Linked DNA regions of Peribacillus sp. FSL E2-0218. Each later gene encodes a partner of the first gene's protein in a complex. Links are inferred from orthologs where the notes say so. Each region holds a gene or a part of one and is shown on either strand. Other genes may lie near its edges.

Region 1 (7,948 bases):
TCCCCCTGTGAGAGTAGGACGCCGCCAAGCCATTAGAAAAAAGATCAGCCACCTCGGCTGGTCTTTTTTCGTTTTGATTTGAATATTTCGGGTAGATATTTCCCATTTCTAGCAGATGAAACGATAAAAGAGATGAAAATTTGAGGTTTTTGATTTGAAGGATTAGGGTAAGCATGTAAGATATTTAATTTTTCGTGTCCAACGGAGTATGCAATTACATATAATTTGGAGAAAATGGATAGTAAAGAAAGAAAGTGCGTTTAAGTTGCAAAATGCATTTTTCGTTGTATAATAATAGTCAAATATAGTCAAAGTCAGATTGGAGGAGGCTGAGTGAGAAACATATCTGATGTTATCGAAACTTATTTAAAGCAAGTACTGGAAATAAGTCAAAAAGATATCTTGGAAATTAAAAGAAGTGAAATAGCGGATAAATTTCAGTGTGTTCCTTCTCAAATCAATTACGTAATCAATACCAGGTTCACGATCGAAAGAGGTTATGTTGTAGAGAGTAAGCGTGGAGGCGGCGGTTATATCCGGATCATGAAAGTGGAGTCACAAGATTACGTGCAGCTTATCAACCAATTATTATCACTTATAGGTCCCAGGGTCACTCAATCCATGGCCGAAGGAGTAATAGCCCGGCTGATGAATGAGGAAGTCATTAATGAAAGGGAAGCAAAGATCATGATGAGCGTGATTGATAGATCGGTGATTTATATCGACCTTCCTGACCGTGATGAACTTCGGGCAAGAATTATAACGGCGATGCTTACGACTTTAAAATATAAATGAAAATGGCAGAGGTGATGAAGGATGATTTGCCAAGAATGTCATCAAAGGCCTGCTACCCTACACTTCACCAAAATCATCAATGGAAAAAAGACTGAAATCATGATTTGCGAGAAATGTGCTCAGGAAAAAGGTGAGATGGTCGTGGATGCAGGAGGCCATGGTTTTTCAATAAATAATTTATTAGCAGGATTGTTGAATATCGAGTCGAATATTCAACAGACAAAGGCAAATGCATTTTCTAAAACGGAAGAGAGGCGTTGCCCGCATTGTCATCGATCCTATAAGGAATTTGTCCATATCGGAAAGTTCGGCTGTGCTGAATGTTACCAAACATTCAATGAACAGTTAAACCCCATTTTAAAGAGGGTGCACAGCGGCAATACAGCCCACATAGGAAAAATCCCAAAACGGGTTGGTGGCACCATATATCTGCGAAAGCAAATTCTCGATCTGAAAGACGTATTAAAGGGTCACATCGACCAAGAGGAGTTCGAAAAGGCGGCAGAGGTCAGGGATAAAATTCGCTCCCTTGAAAAAAGGTATGAAGCACAAGAGGGAGGCGAGGAAATATGAGCTTGGAAAAGTTTGTAGAAAATGCCTTGAGCTCCTGGATGAGTGCAGAAGGACCTGAAATCGATATTGTATTGAGTTCAAGGATTCGATTGGCCCGAAATTTCAAAGACTTTACCTTCCCAACCTCCTTTTCTAATGAAGAAGCTAAAAAAATCATTGAATTGGTGAAAAAAAGAATTGAAGAGGAAGTCACTCCTGAGATTGGCAAGTTGGAGCTTCTGGAAATTGACCAGCTGCAGCCACTGGAAAAGCGTGTACTGGTCGAAAAACATCTAATCAGTCCCAATTTAGTTGAAGGATCAGCCAAAAGTGCTTGTCTTCTTTCGGAAAATGAAGAAATAAGCATCATGATAAACGAAGAGGATCATCTTCGCATCCAGTGCTTAAAGTCGGGCTTGCAGCTGAAGGAAACATTAAAGATTGCAAATCTTCTTGACGATTGGATTGAAGAATCCATAGACTATGCATATGATGAAGAAAGGGGATACCTAACGAGTTGCCCAACCAATGTGGGTACAGGGTTAAGGGCTTCGGTCATGATGCATCTGCCGGGCCTTGTGCTAACGCAGCAAATGAATCATATCATACCGGCGATCAACCAACTGGGATTGGTGGTCCGGGGGATATATGGGGAGGGCAGCCAGGCATTAGGGAATATCTTTCAAATTTCCAACCAAATTACCCTTGGGAAGTCCGAAAGGGATATCGTTGAAGATCTAACCAGTGTCGTCCAACAAATCATTGCCCAGGAACGGTCTGCAAGGGATGCATTAGCGAGGACGTCTCACATACAATTAGAAGATCGGGTCTTTCGCTCCTATGGGATATTATCCAATGCTCGCATCATTGAAACGAAGGAAGCTGCTACCTGTATCTCGGATGTTAGGCTAGGTATAGATTTAGGGTATATAAAAAATATTTCCAAAAGCATACTAAATGAGTTGATGATTTTGACACAGCCAGGATTTTTACAAAAGTACGCGGGTGGATCTTTAAAATCCCACGAAAGGGATATCCGTAGGGCAGCACTCATTCGAGAACGCTTGAATTTCACGGAAACTTCCTCCTCTTGAGGTCCTTGACCTAGAGTGAGTACCTATATTCCTGTAATGGATGCGGGGGAAGCAGCAGCCCCTGCCATTACTTAGAGGATTGTCAGCAATTTAATTCAAAACGAAAAATTCTTAAGGAGGAATTCCCTATGATGTTTGGTCGTTTTACTGAAAGAGCCCAGAAAGTATTAGCATTGGCGCAAGAAGAGGCAATCCGCTTAGGACATAATAATATCGGCACGGAACATATTTTGCTTGGCTTGGTACGAGAAGGCGATGGCATTGCCGCCAAAGCGTTATATGCGCTCGGTCTGGGGCCGGAAAAAATTCAAAAAGAAGTGGAAAATTTGATAGGCCGCGGACAGGATGCGGCGCAAACGATCCATTACACTCCAAGAGCCAAGAAGGTCATTGAGCTTTCCATGGATGAAGCTAGAAAGTTAGGTCATTCATACGTGGGGACAGAGCATGTACTGCTTGGTCTGATAAGAGAAGGCGAAGGTGTGGCAGCCCGAGTATTGAATAATCTCGGAGTGAGCCTGAATAAAGCCCGTCAACAAGTTCTCCAGCTTTTGGGCAGCAACGAATCCGGCGGTCATCAAGGTTCAGCGGCTTCCAATGCAAGCACGCCGACACTGGATGGCCTCGCTCGCGACTTAACGACGATTGCACGGGAAGGAAGCCTGGATCCGGTGATTGGCCGAAGCAAGGAAATTCAGCGTGTCATAGAAGTATTGAGCCGTCGTACAAAAAACAACCCTGTCTTGATCGGTGAACCAGGGGTGGGTAAAACGGCCATCGCCGAAGGCCTTGCCCAACAGATCATCAATAATGAAGTACCGGAAATCCTGCGTGATAAACGCGTTATGACACTCGATATGGGTACCGTTGTCGCTGGTACGAAATACCGCGGTGAATTCGAAGATAGATTGAAGAAAGTAATGGATGAAATCCGCCAGGCTGGCAATATCATTTTATTCATCGATGAATTGCATACACTGATTGGTGCCGGCGGGGCAGAGGGTGCCATCGATGCTTCCAATATCCTTAAACCATCCTTGGCCCGCGGTGAATTGCAATGTATCGGGGCGACAACTTTGGATGAATACCGTAAGTATATCGAAAAGGATGCAGCGCTTGAACGCCGCTTCCAGCCGATCCAAGTTGATGAACCGACGATGGAAGAATCGATTCAGATCCTCAAGGGGCTGCGTGACCGTTATGAAGCCCATCACCGCGTATCGATTACTGATGAAGCGATCGATGCAGCAGTCAAGTTATCAGACCGTTACATTTCGGATCGGTTTTTACCGGATAAAGCGATTGACTTGATTGATGAAGCCGGATCCAAGGTTCGGCTGCGCTCATACACAACGCCGCCAAACTTAAAGGAACTTGAAGTGAAGCTGGATGATGTCCGGAAGGAAAAGGATGCTTCCGTTCAGAGCCAGGAATTCGAAAAAGCTGCTTCGCTTCGCGATACGGAACAACGCTTAAGAGAACAATTGGAAGAAACGAAAAAGACTTGGAAAGAAAAACAAGGGCAAGAGAACAGTGAAGTGACCGTGGATGATATTGCCCACGTCGTATCCAGCTGGACCGGTGTTCCTGTTACGAGACTGGCCCAAACGGAGTCCGATAAACTGCTTAACATGGAATCGATCCTCCACGATCGCGTGATTGGTCAAGAAGAGGCCGTCATTGCCGTTTCTAAAGCAGTACGTCGTGCAAGAGCAGGCTTGAAGGATCCTAAACGCCCAATTGGTTCGTTCATCTTCCTTGGGCCTACAGGGGTCGGTAAAACCGAACTTGCCCGTGCTTTAGCTGAATCCATCTTTGGGGATGAAGATGCCATGATCCGCATTGATATGTCCGAATATATGGAGAAACATTCGACTTCGCGCCTGGTTGGATCGCCTCCAGGATATGTTGGATACGAAGAGGGCGGACAATTAACCGAAAAAGTGCGAAGGAAACCATACTCCGTGGTTCTGCTTGATGAAATAGAAAAGGCACATCCCGATGTCTTCAATATCCTTCTGCAAGTACTGGAGGACGGAAGGCTGACAGATTCGAAGGGACGCACTGTCGATTTCAGGAATACGATCCTGATCATGACATCGAATGTAGGGGCGTCTGCACTAAAAACCGATAAGTATGTCGGGTTCAACATCCAGGATACTGGCCAGGATTACAAAAATATGAAGGGCAAAGTGATAGAGGAGCTTAAACGAGCATTCCGTCCTGAATTCCTGAATCGTATCGATGAAACCATCGTTTTCCACTCACTGGAGAAGGATCATTTAAAACAAATCGTGACCTTAATGTCCAATCAACTGACGAACCGCTTGAAAGAGCAGGAAATTTTCTTGGAGCTGACGGATGCGGCCAGGGAAAAAATTGCGACGGAAGGCTTCGATCCAGAATATGGGGCACGGCCAATCCGCAGGGCGCTTCAAAAGCATGTAGAGGATTACCTTTCCGAAGAGCTGCTTAAAGGGAACGTGAAAAAAGGGCAAACGGTCGTGATGGACGTTGTGAATAATGAATTTGCCATCAGGCAAGGCGAGCCTGTCAACGTAAGTGAATAACCATATTCCTAACTTCGAGGTACACGCAGATATTTTTGCCGTGTACCTCTGTTTTTTATCCATAGGTAGAAATGAGCATAAAAGAACAGGGCACATAGGGTGTTTTTTTAAAAAACTTAACGTTAAGAAGGATTAAATAAAACAAAGATATAATATCCTTACTATAGGCATTTTTCAAAAAGGAAGAGGAGTTATTATGGCAGTGAAGAAGAAAACCAAATTCATGTGTCAGTCTTGCGGATATGAATCTGCGAAATGGATGGGGAAATGCCCAGGCTGCGGTGAGTGGAACAAGATGGTCGAGGAAACTGAAATCGTGAAACCGGCGAGGAAAGGCGCCTTCACCCATTCGGAGGTTAGAACCTCTGGGGAACGTGAGAAGGCTGCGCCGATAACGACCATTCAGTCTGAAAAAGAACCGCGGATCAAGACGGATTTAATGGAACTGAATCGTGCCCTTGGCGGCGGGATCGTCCAGGGGTCGCTTGTTTTGATTGGAGGTGATCCGGGTATCGGGAAATCGACACTCCTTCTGCAGGTATCTTCCCAATTGGCACATAAGCAGAAAAAAGTGCTGTATATATCTGGTGAAGAATCAGTCAAGCAGACCAAATTGAGGGCCGACCGGCTGGGGAGCATGTCGGAAAACCTGTACGTGTATGCGGAAACGGATATGGACTATATCCAACAGGCGATTTCAGAGGTGAAACCGGATTTGGTGATTATTGATTCCATCCAAACGGTGTACCATTCGGAGGTTACATCTGCGCCGGGAAGTGTATCGCAAGTGCGCGAATGCACAGCTTCACTGATGCGCATCGCTAAAACGAATGGAGTGGCTATTTTCATCGTCGGGCACGTAACGAAGGAAGGGGCGATTGCAGGCCCGCGTCTGCTTGAGCATATGGTGGACACCGTATTATATTTCGAAGGCGAAAGGCACCATACATATCGAATTATCCGGGCGGTCAAAAACCGTTTTGGTTCGACGAATGAGATGGGGATCTTTGAAATGAAAGAACATGGTTTGGAGGAAGTGGCCAATCCATCGGAAATATTCCTTGAAGAACGGTCCCAAGGAGCGTCAGGTTCCACCGTCGTTGCCTCGATGGAAGGAACCAGGCCGGTGCTGGTAGAAATTCAGGCGTTGATTTCACCTACGAGCTTTGGAAATCCAAGGAGAATGGCGACAGGAATCGACCATAATCGTGTTTCGCTTCTCATGGCAGTCCTGGAAAAAAGGGTGGGCTTGCTGCTGCAAAACCAGGATGCGTACTTAAAGGTGGCTGGCGGCGTTAAGCTCGATGAGCCGGCAATCGACCTGGCTGTCGCGATCAGCATCGCTTCGAGCTTCCGTGATAAACCAACGAACCCAACCGATTGCATCATTGGGGAAGTGGGGCTCACAGGGGAAGTGAGAAGGGTTTCGCGAATAGAGCAAAGAGTGCAGGAAGCGGCAAAGCTTGGATTTAACCGGGTGATAATTCCCGCTAATAATATCGGGGGATGGACCGCGCCGAAAGGTATCAAGATCGTCGGGGTTTCATCGGTTTCGGAGGCTCTTCAACATTCGTTAGGGGGTTAAGTATGACAGATAAAAAAGGGTATGAAAAAACAAAGCTGGAGATTCTGCAAATCGTGGCTCCAGGCACCCCGCTCCGGGAGGGCATTGAAAATGTACTGAGAGCAAACACGGGCGGCTTGATCGTCGTGGGATATAACGAGAAGGTGCGAATGATCGTGGATGGCGGCTTCCAAATCAACTGTTCCTGTACGCCGAGCACATTGTATGAGCTGGCGAAAATGGACGGGGCCATCATTTTGAATGAGAAAGCCGATACGATCATCTTTGCCAATGCCCAATTGGTGCCGGATAATAGTACACCCTCGACTGAAACGGGGATGCGGCACCGGACGGCGGAACGCGTCGCAAGGGAAACCAAGTCGTTGGTCATTGCGATCTCCCAACGGCGCAATGTCATCACGTTATATCAGGGGAATTTCCGGTATGCCCTCAAAGATATAGGAGTCATACTGGCCAAGGCCAATCTAGCCATTCAAACCTTGGAAAAATACAAGGTGGTCCTCCAGCAGAGCATCTCGGTATTGGGAGCGCTCGAATTTGAGGAAATCGTGACCTATGCCGATCTTTTGCAGGTATTTCACCGCTATGTAATGGTTCTCAGGATCAAGGCGGAGCTGCTTACCTACCTGAATGAGCTTGGTACCGAAGGAAGGCTGATCCGTCTGCAAATGAATGAAATCCTGGCAGATATAGAAACGGAGGGAAAATGGCTCATCAAGGATTATACCTCCAGAAATGACGAAAAACCTGAAGAAATCATTTATCGGCTTCAAGAACTGGCCATGCAGGAAAAACTGGATGAAAGCATCCTCCTTAAGGTTTTGGGCTATCATGGATATATACACCTTGATGAAGCCGTGCATCCCCGCGGTTATCGCATCCTCCATAAAATCCCGCGGCTGCCGGTATTGATCATCGAAAATTTAGTGAATCAGTTCGAAAGCTTTAGCGAAGTCAACAAAGCTTCGGTTGAAGACCTTGATGATGTTGAAGGCATTGGGGAAGTCCGTGCCAATAAAATTAAAGAGGGTCTTCGCATTTTAAAAAACCAGCTGGTCACAAATAGAAGGATGTAAAGCTTAACTTCAAAAAATTCCTATATTAGCTTGAAATTGATTGGCGCTTATTTTTGACACCCAAAACCCAGGGTGCTAGGCTAATATTACGAAAAAGAGAAGAGTCATATTTGTAAATCCACTAAATCCTTAAGTGAATTTCACGTATATAATGAAAACGAATTTTCGAAGGTTTCATTTTATTTTATTGGTCAATAATGAGTAGAGGGAGGTGAAAGGGATGTTAAAACGCATTATACAAGCATGCTTCTTAATAGTCGGCGGAACTCTTGGTAT
Region 2 (5,600 bases), 1.2 Mb from region 1 along the record:
GTGAAAGTAATCGGCAGGTGGATTCAAGTATTTTCAATCCAACATTACGCTTGGAAAACGCATCCATTTCCACCTCTTGAGATACCTTCAAATCCTCCACAAAATCATTAACAAGCTGTTGGGTGCTTTCCGTTCTGTAGAGAAAGGCATTGACCTCGAAATTCAAATGAAAGCTTCTCATATCCATATTGGTTGTCCCGATCGAAGCCAACTGACCATCAACAATGATGATTTTACTATGCATGAAACCCTCACTATATTGGAATATGCGCACCCCCGAAGCAAGCATTTCCGGAAAATAGGTTCTCGAAGCATGGTATACGATCCGTTTGTCTGGGTTCATCGGCACTAACAGTCTGACATCCAGACCACTTAAAGCGGCTACCTTCAACGCTTGAAGGATATCGTCATCAGGAACGAAGTAGGGGGAAGCGATCCAGACAGACTTTTCTGCCGAAGTGATCATCTTGAAAAATATGCTTTTAATGACCGTCCACTCACTGTCCGGACCGCCGGCAATCAATTGGACTCCGCCATGATCATCTAGGGGCGGCATGTCGGCCATAAGATATTCATCCGTTAAAAAGCTATGATTGGTGCTGTAATACCAATCCTGTAAAAAAATGAGCTGTAATGTCCGGACCGCTTCTCCTTTTACGATAAGATGAGTATCACGCCAATAACCAAATTTTGAATCGTGACCCAAATATTCATCTCCGATATTGAGTCCGCCCACGAATCCGACAGAACCATCAATCACAATGATCTTTCGATGGTTACGGAAATTGAACGTATTGTTTAAAAAAGGAAGCTGCAAAGGTCCAAATGCGACCATCTCGACTCCACCCTGCTTAAGGTCATCGATATAGGAACGAGCCAGCCTCCAGGAACCAACCGCATCATAGAGAAAACGGATTTCCACCCCTTCACTCGCCTTTTGCAGCAAGACATCCTTTAACGTACAGCCGATGCCGTCATCCCTGACGATGTAATATTCCAAATGAATATGATGTCTCGCCTTTTTTAATTGTTCGATAATATTGAAAAATGTCTCTTGACCGTTCCTTAAAATCCGCGTTTCAGTTACAAATGAAATGGGACTATTCCCCAGCCTATTCGCAAGGGTGATTAACTGCTGTGAGCTTTCGCCCATTTCCTTTATCCGTTCGTGATGTTCCGCTTCTCCGCTTATTTTCACGAAAGATTGCTTATTCAAGAAATACTTCTTGCGAAATATCCTTTCTTTCCTGAAATTACGGCCAAACAAAAAGTAAAAAATGCAGCCGAGGAATGGAAAAGCACCAAAAACAACAAGCCATGTAATCGTTTGGGATGGATTCCTATTTTCAAGGAAAATGACAAATCCAATTATTGTCAAAAAAAGGGTCAAAGTAAGGCTTGAATAAAAAACAAATCCGCCATTGGCTTCATTCATAAGGAAAAACCAAGGGCAGACCAACAAGAGGAAAAGCAGGGTGATGCCAACTATATTCTTCACATAAGCTACCTCCAATTAACTAACGCAGGCACATAGGTGGAAAAGGCCGATTTCTACTGAAATCGGCCTCAACATTTAGGCGAAATATTTATCGACCGTTGAGAATACATCATTTTCAATAACTATTTTCCCGTACTCTTCAAGCATATGCACCGTTATTGGTGACTCCTGGCTGTATTCCAATAAAAGGCTTAGAACATTATCGATTTCTTCCTCGTCGATTTCCGCCTCGGAAAACTCGATATATAGATAATATTTATTTTGATAAACATAAAGTTTCGTTGTCCAGTCATCCAAGCCATGACGCTTGCTTAATGAAATGACATCTTCGAAATCTTCGAAAGTTGTAATGAACTCAATCATACCGTCTTCGAATGTCATGCCGCTTTCTTCATCCTTACCATGAAAATGTTGATCAAGAAGCGTATCCATCTTATCCGATACATTCAAATCCTTTAACTTATCATCTGAAAGAGGCAGCTCGAGTTTTTGACCATCCTTGGCAAGCTGGGCTTTTGTGACCAATACTTCCAAGCCTTTTTCAAGAGCTTGAACCTGAATCCATAAAGGTCCTTCAATCATGAATTCTTCTTCTTGATGCACTTCATCCATCATTTCCCAAAAAAGTTCCTCACTTCTCTCACGGCTGTACCAAATTTCTTCGCGATCGAAGCCTCTTTCCTCAATATCTATATAGGAAATATAAAATTTAACTGTATCGTCATTAATGCGTTCGATTTCCATGATTCCCCTCTCCCTTCCTTTCTCATTTTGAAGGGATAATAACCCCCAAGCGAAAATTGCCCTTAAAGCTCTTTACCCGTAAGTGAATACTCTAAATCATGTTAGTCAGTTGAACAGACTATTTTACATCATTTTATGACAAAACCTTGAAGAAGGGAAATAAAAAACATTACTTATCTAAAAAACAATTGTTTGCCTAATATTCCATTCATTCTATAAAAAAATTCATCGGCATGCAACTCTCACCGTGCACCCCGTCATTTTCCCGCACTGCCTTATGATGCCCAATATATAAGATGAGGTGCACCTCATTCATCTTTAATCTTTAAATGAAGACTGAATATAGGATATGCCCGGAAACACCAAACATCCACTTTTGACTAAGAATCGATAATTGTACCCGATTACAAAAGGAAAAAGCGAAAAAGAATCGATTATGTATAAAGAAAAAGCCCTGCACAATTCCTGGCAGAGCTTGAAAGACCTTTTTATTAGTTGACCATGCGCTGTGCTTCACGCAACTGGAAAGTACGGACTTTACGCGGTAAAAAGCGTCTTATCTCATCTTCGTTGTAACCAACTTGAAGCCTTTTTTCGTCAAGGATAATCGGACGTCTCAGCAACCCAGGATTTTCCTTGATCAATTTATATAATTCTTGAAGAGGCAGGCTCTCTAAATTCACATTTAACTTTTGAAAGGTTTTTGACCGTGTTGAAATGATTTCGTCGGTGCCATCTTCAGTCATTCGAAGTATCTCTTTGATCTCATCGATCGTTAACGGTTCTGAAAAAATATTCCGTTCTTTATATCCAATCTCATGTTCCTCTAACCATGCTTTTGCTTTTCTGCATGAAGTACAACTAGGTGATGTATATAATGTTACCATGTTTACTCACACTCCCTAAATATAGAATCGGTGATCTATGAGGGGAAATCTACTATTAGTATTCATAAGTACCACTCTAATTTGAAATAATTTTAAATAAGTATTTCATAAACCTTATTATACACTATTTTATTTAAAATGAATACCCTTTTTGATATTTGAAAAAACCCTTTAAATCTTCTTGTTTTGCCTGTACTATAGCTTTTTCTGATTTTTATGTAATACATTATCAATCCATTTTCCTAATTGAAAATACCAGGCTGTCATTCTCATTTAACTCTCAATTCGGCCCTCATATATTTTACTTTCCCTTTACTTGTATCTACCCCCTTTCCCTTTCAATAAACAAAAGCCTTTAAATATATTTTCTTTAATGACGGCCAAATCCCTGCTTTCATATGAAAAACGCTTCTTTTAGCACACACTCTTCAAAAAGTAAAAAAAAGGAATTCGAAAGCCCCAGAAGGCAGCGTCATTTCCATCCGAGAAGCTATACCTATTCCATTCCTTATAAAAAATGACAGTGGCTGCAGAAAAAAACCCCTTGTTTCCTGATATCCGCTCTCTTTCCGCTTAATTTTTCGGCCGGCTTCTCCCTTTTTTCGGGCTTCCGCGTATTTATTTCGGCCCGTTTCCCTCTTTTTTCACAAATCAAAGGGCCGGTGAATGACCGGCCCTTGCAGACTGTAGACAAACTCGATGAAAATCGAGTTTGTCTATTTTTATGGCCTGTACAATTTAGACGTTGATTTCCACTCCAGGCACTCGCTTTCCGCGGGCGGTCGGGGAGCCTCCTCGGCTTTGCCTGCGGGGTCTCCCCTAGACGCGCTTTTCCCGCAGGAGTCTCGAACACCCGCTCCAATCAACTTTGTCTTACCATTTAGATAGAACACTTTTGACTGGAGTCATTTTTGTTTTAAAATTGAAGGATTAAAACTTGAGGTGATGAGGATGCTTTCTAAACATGATTCTATTCAGCGAGATCAACTTGAAATGATTACTTTAGATCAACTGGTGCCACCGAACCATTTGGTTCGTAAAATGGAGGCTGCCATTGACTTCACTTTCATTTATGACTTGGTGAAAGATATGTACTCAGAGGTAGGACGCCCAAGTATTGATCCAGTTATTTTAGTTAAACTGACTTTCATTCAATATACCTTCGGTATTCGTTCCATGCGTAAAACGATTGAAGAAGTTGAAACCAATATGGCTTACCGTTGGTTCTTAGGCTATGGTTTCCATGATAAAGTACCTCATTTCTCTACGTTCGGAAAAAATTATGAGCGACGCTTTAAAGATACAGACCTGTTTGAACAGATTTTCTGTCGCATTTTAATGACAGCTGCTAATAAAAAGTTAATAAGTGTAGAACACGTTTTCGTGGATTCCACACATGTGAAAGCCAGTGCGAATAAACGGAAATTTGAAAAGAAAATCGTTCGTAAAGAAACACGAGCGTATCAAGGACGTCTTCAAGAAGAAATCAATCAAGATCGTGAAAACCATGGAAAGAAGCCTTTTCCACCAGATAAATTTGATAAGGAAGAAACCAAAGCAATTAAAGAAAGTACTACGGATCCTGAGAGTGGCTACTATGTGAAAGATGAACGAACAAAACAGTTTGCCTATTCATTCCATGCGGCCGCAGACGGCAACGGTTTTGTATTGGGAACGATTGTAACACCTGGTAATACACATGACAGTCATATTTTGGAGCCACTTGTTGAGCAAGTGATTGAGAAAGTTGGAAAACCAGAAGCAGTTGCCGCAGATGCAGCTTATAAAACACCAGCGATTACAAGCTACCTATTTAACAAAGAAATCACACCTGCTTTACCCTATACACGTCCTCGTACAAAAGAAGGATTCTTTCGCAAACATGACTATGTTTACGATGAACACTTTGATTGTTACCTTTGCCCTTCGGGAGAAACTTTAAAGTACTCAACAACAAATAAAGAGGGCTATCGCGAGTACAAATCGCCCAAACAAATTTGTGCAACATGCTCATTTTTATCACGGTGTACGGAAAGCAAAGACCATCAAAAAGTAGTGACACGGCATATCTGGCAAGCATATGTGGAAGAAGCAGATCATCTGCGTCATCATCAAGAGGTAAAACCTATATATGCGAAACGCAAAGAAACGATTGAGCGTGTATTCGCAGATGCAAAAGAAAAGCATGGTATGCGTTGGACTACTTTAAGGGGACTTAAAAAATTGTCGATGCAGGCGATGCTTACTTTCGCTGCCATGAATGTAAAGAAGATGGCCACTTGGACATGGCAAGGTCCTAAAACGGCTTAACATAGTGGCTCGAAGAGCCCAAATCTCGTAACCTTTGGTCAAAATTTCAAAGGAATTTCAAAGGAATTTCAAAAGGGCCGGTGAATGACCGGCCCTTGTTTTTATACTTCCATCTCTTTAAAAATATTCGTTTCCTGCTTGGCATTCAGGCTCAGGACGTC

The links. Proteins that work in one complex are often made in the same cells at the same time.
Region 2: the proteins of clpC (region 1) and mecA are in contact, whole or in part, in a solved structure (PDB 3PXG), measured with the Bacillus subtilis proteins. The link is inferred for Peribacillus sp. FSL E2-0218 from one-to-one orthologs.

The regions. Positions count from the first base shown.
Region 1 is NZ_CP150304.1:103,201-111,148, forward strand. Bases 2,247-5,290 are described here. They hold clpC (ATP-dependent protease ATP-binding subunit ClpC), read left to right. Parts: upstream 2,247-2,569; coding sequence 2,570-5,011; downstream 5,012-5,290. Other genes in these bases: MHI53_RS00560 (protein arginine kinase), read left to right, coding at 2,247-2,441; radA (DNA repair protein RadA), read left to right, coding at 5,208-5,290. Outside these bases: MHI53_RS00550 (CtsR family transcriptional regulator), read left to right, coding at 334-795; MHI53_RS00555 (UvrB/UvrC motif-containing protein), read left to right, coding at 817-1,368; more of MHI53_RS00560, read left to right, coding at 1,365-2,246; more of radA, read left to right, coding at 5,291-6,596; DNA integrity scanning diadenylate cyclase DisA, read left to right, coding at 6,599-7,672; MHI53_RS00580 (PIN/TRAM domain-containing protein), read left to right, coding at 7,893-7,948. UniProt on the Bacillus subtilis protein: Competence gene repressor; required for cell growth at high temperature. Negative regulator of comK expression. May interact with MecA to negatively regulate comK.
Region 2 is NZ_CP150304.1:1,348,250-1,353,849, reverse strand. The notes cover bases 409-3,278. They hold mecA (adaptor protein MecA), read right to left. Parts: upstream 2,243-3,278; coding sequence 1,574-2,242; downstream 409-1,573. Other genes in these bases: spxA (transcriptional regulator SpxA), read right to left, coding at 2,734-3,129; cls (cardiolipin synthase), read right to left, coding at 409-1,498. Also shown: more of cls, read right to left, coding at 1-408; MHI53_RS06445 (IS1182 family transposase), read left to right, coding at 4,081-5,439; MHI53_RS06440 (GNAT family N-acetyltransferase), read right to left, coding at 5,541-5,600. UniProt on the Bacillus subtilis protein: Enables the recognition and targeting of unfolded and aggregated proteins to the ClpC protease or to other proteins involved in proteolysis. Acts negatively in the development of competence by binding ComK and recruiting it to the ClpCP protease.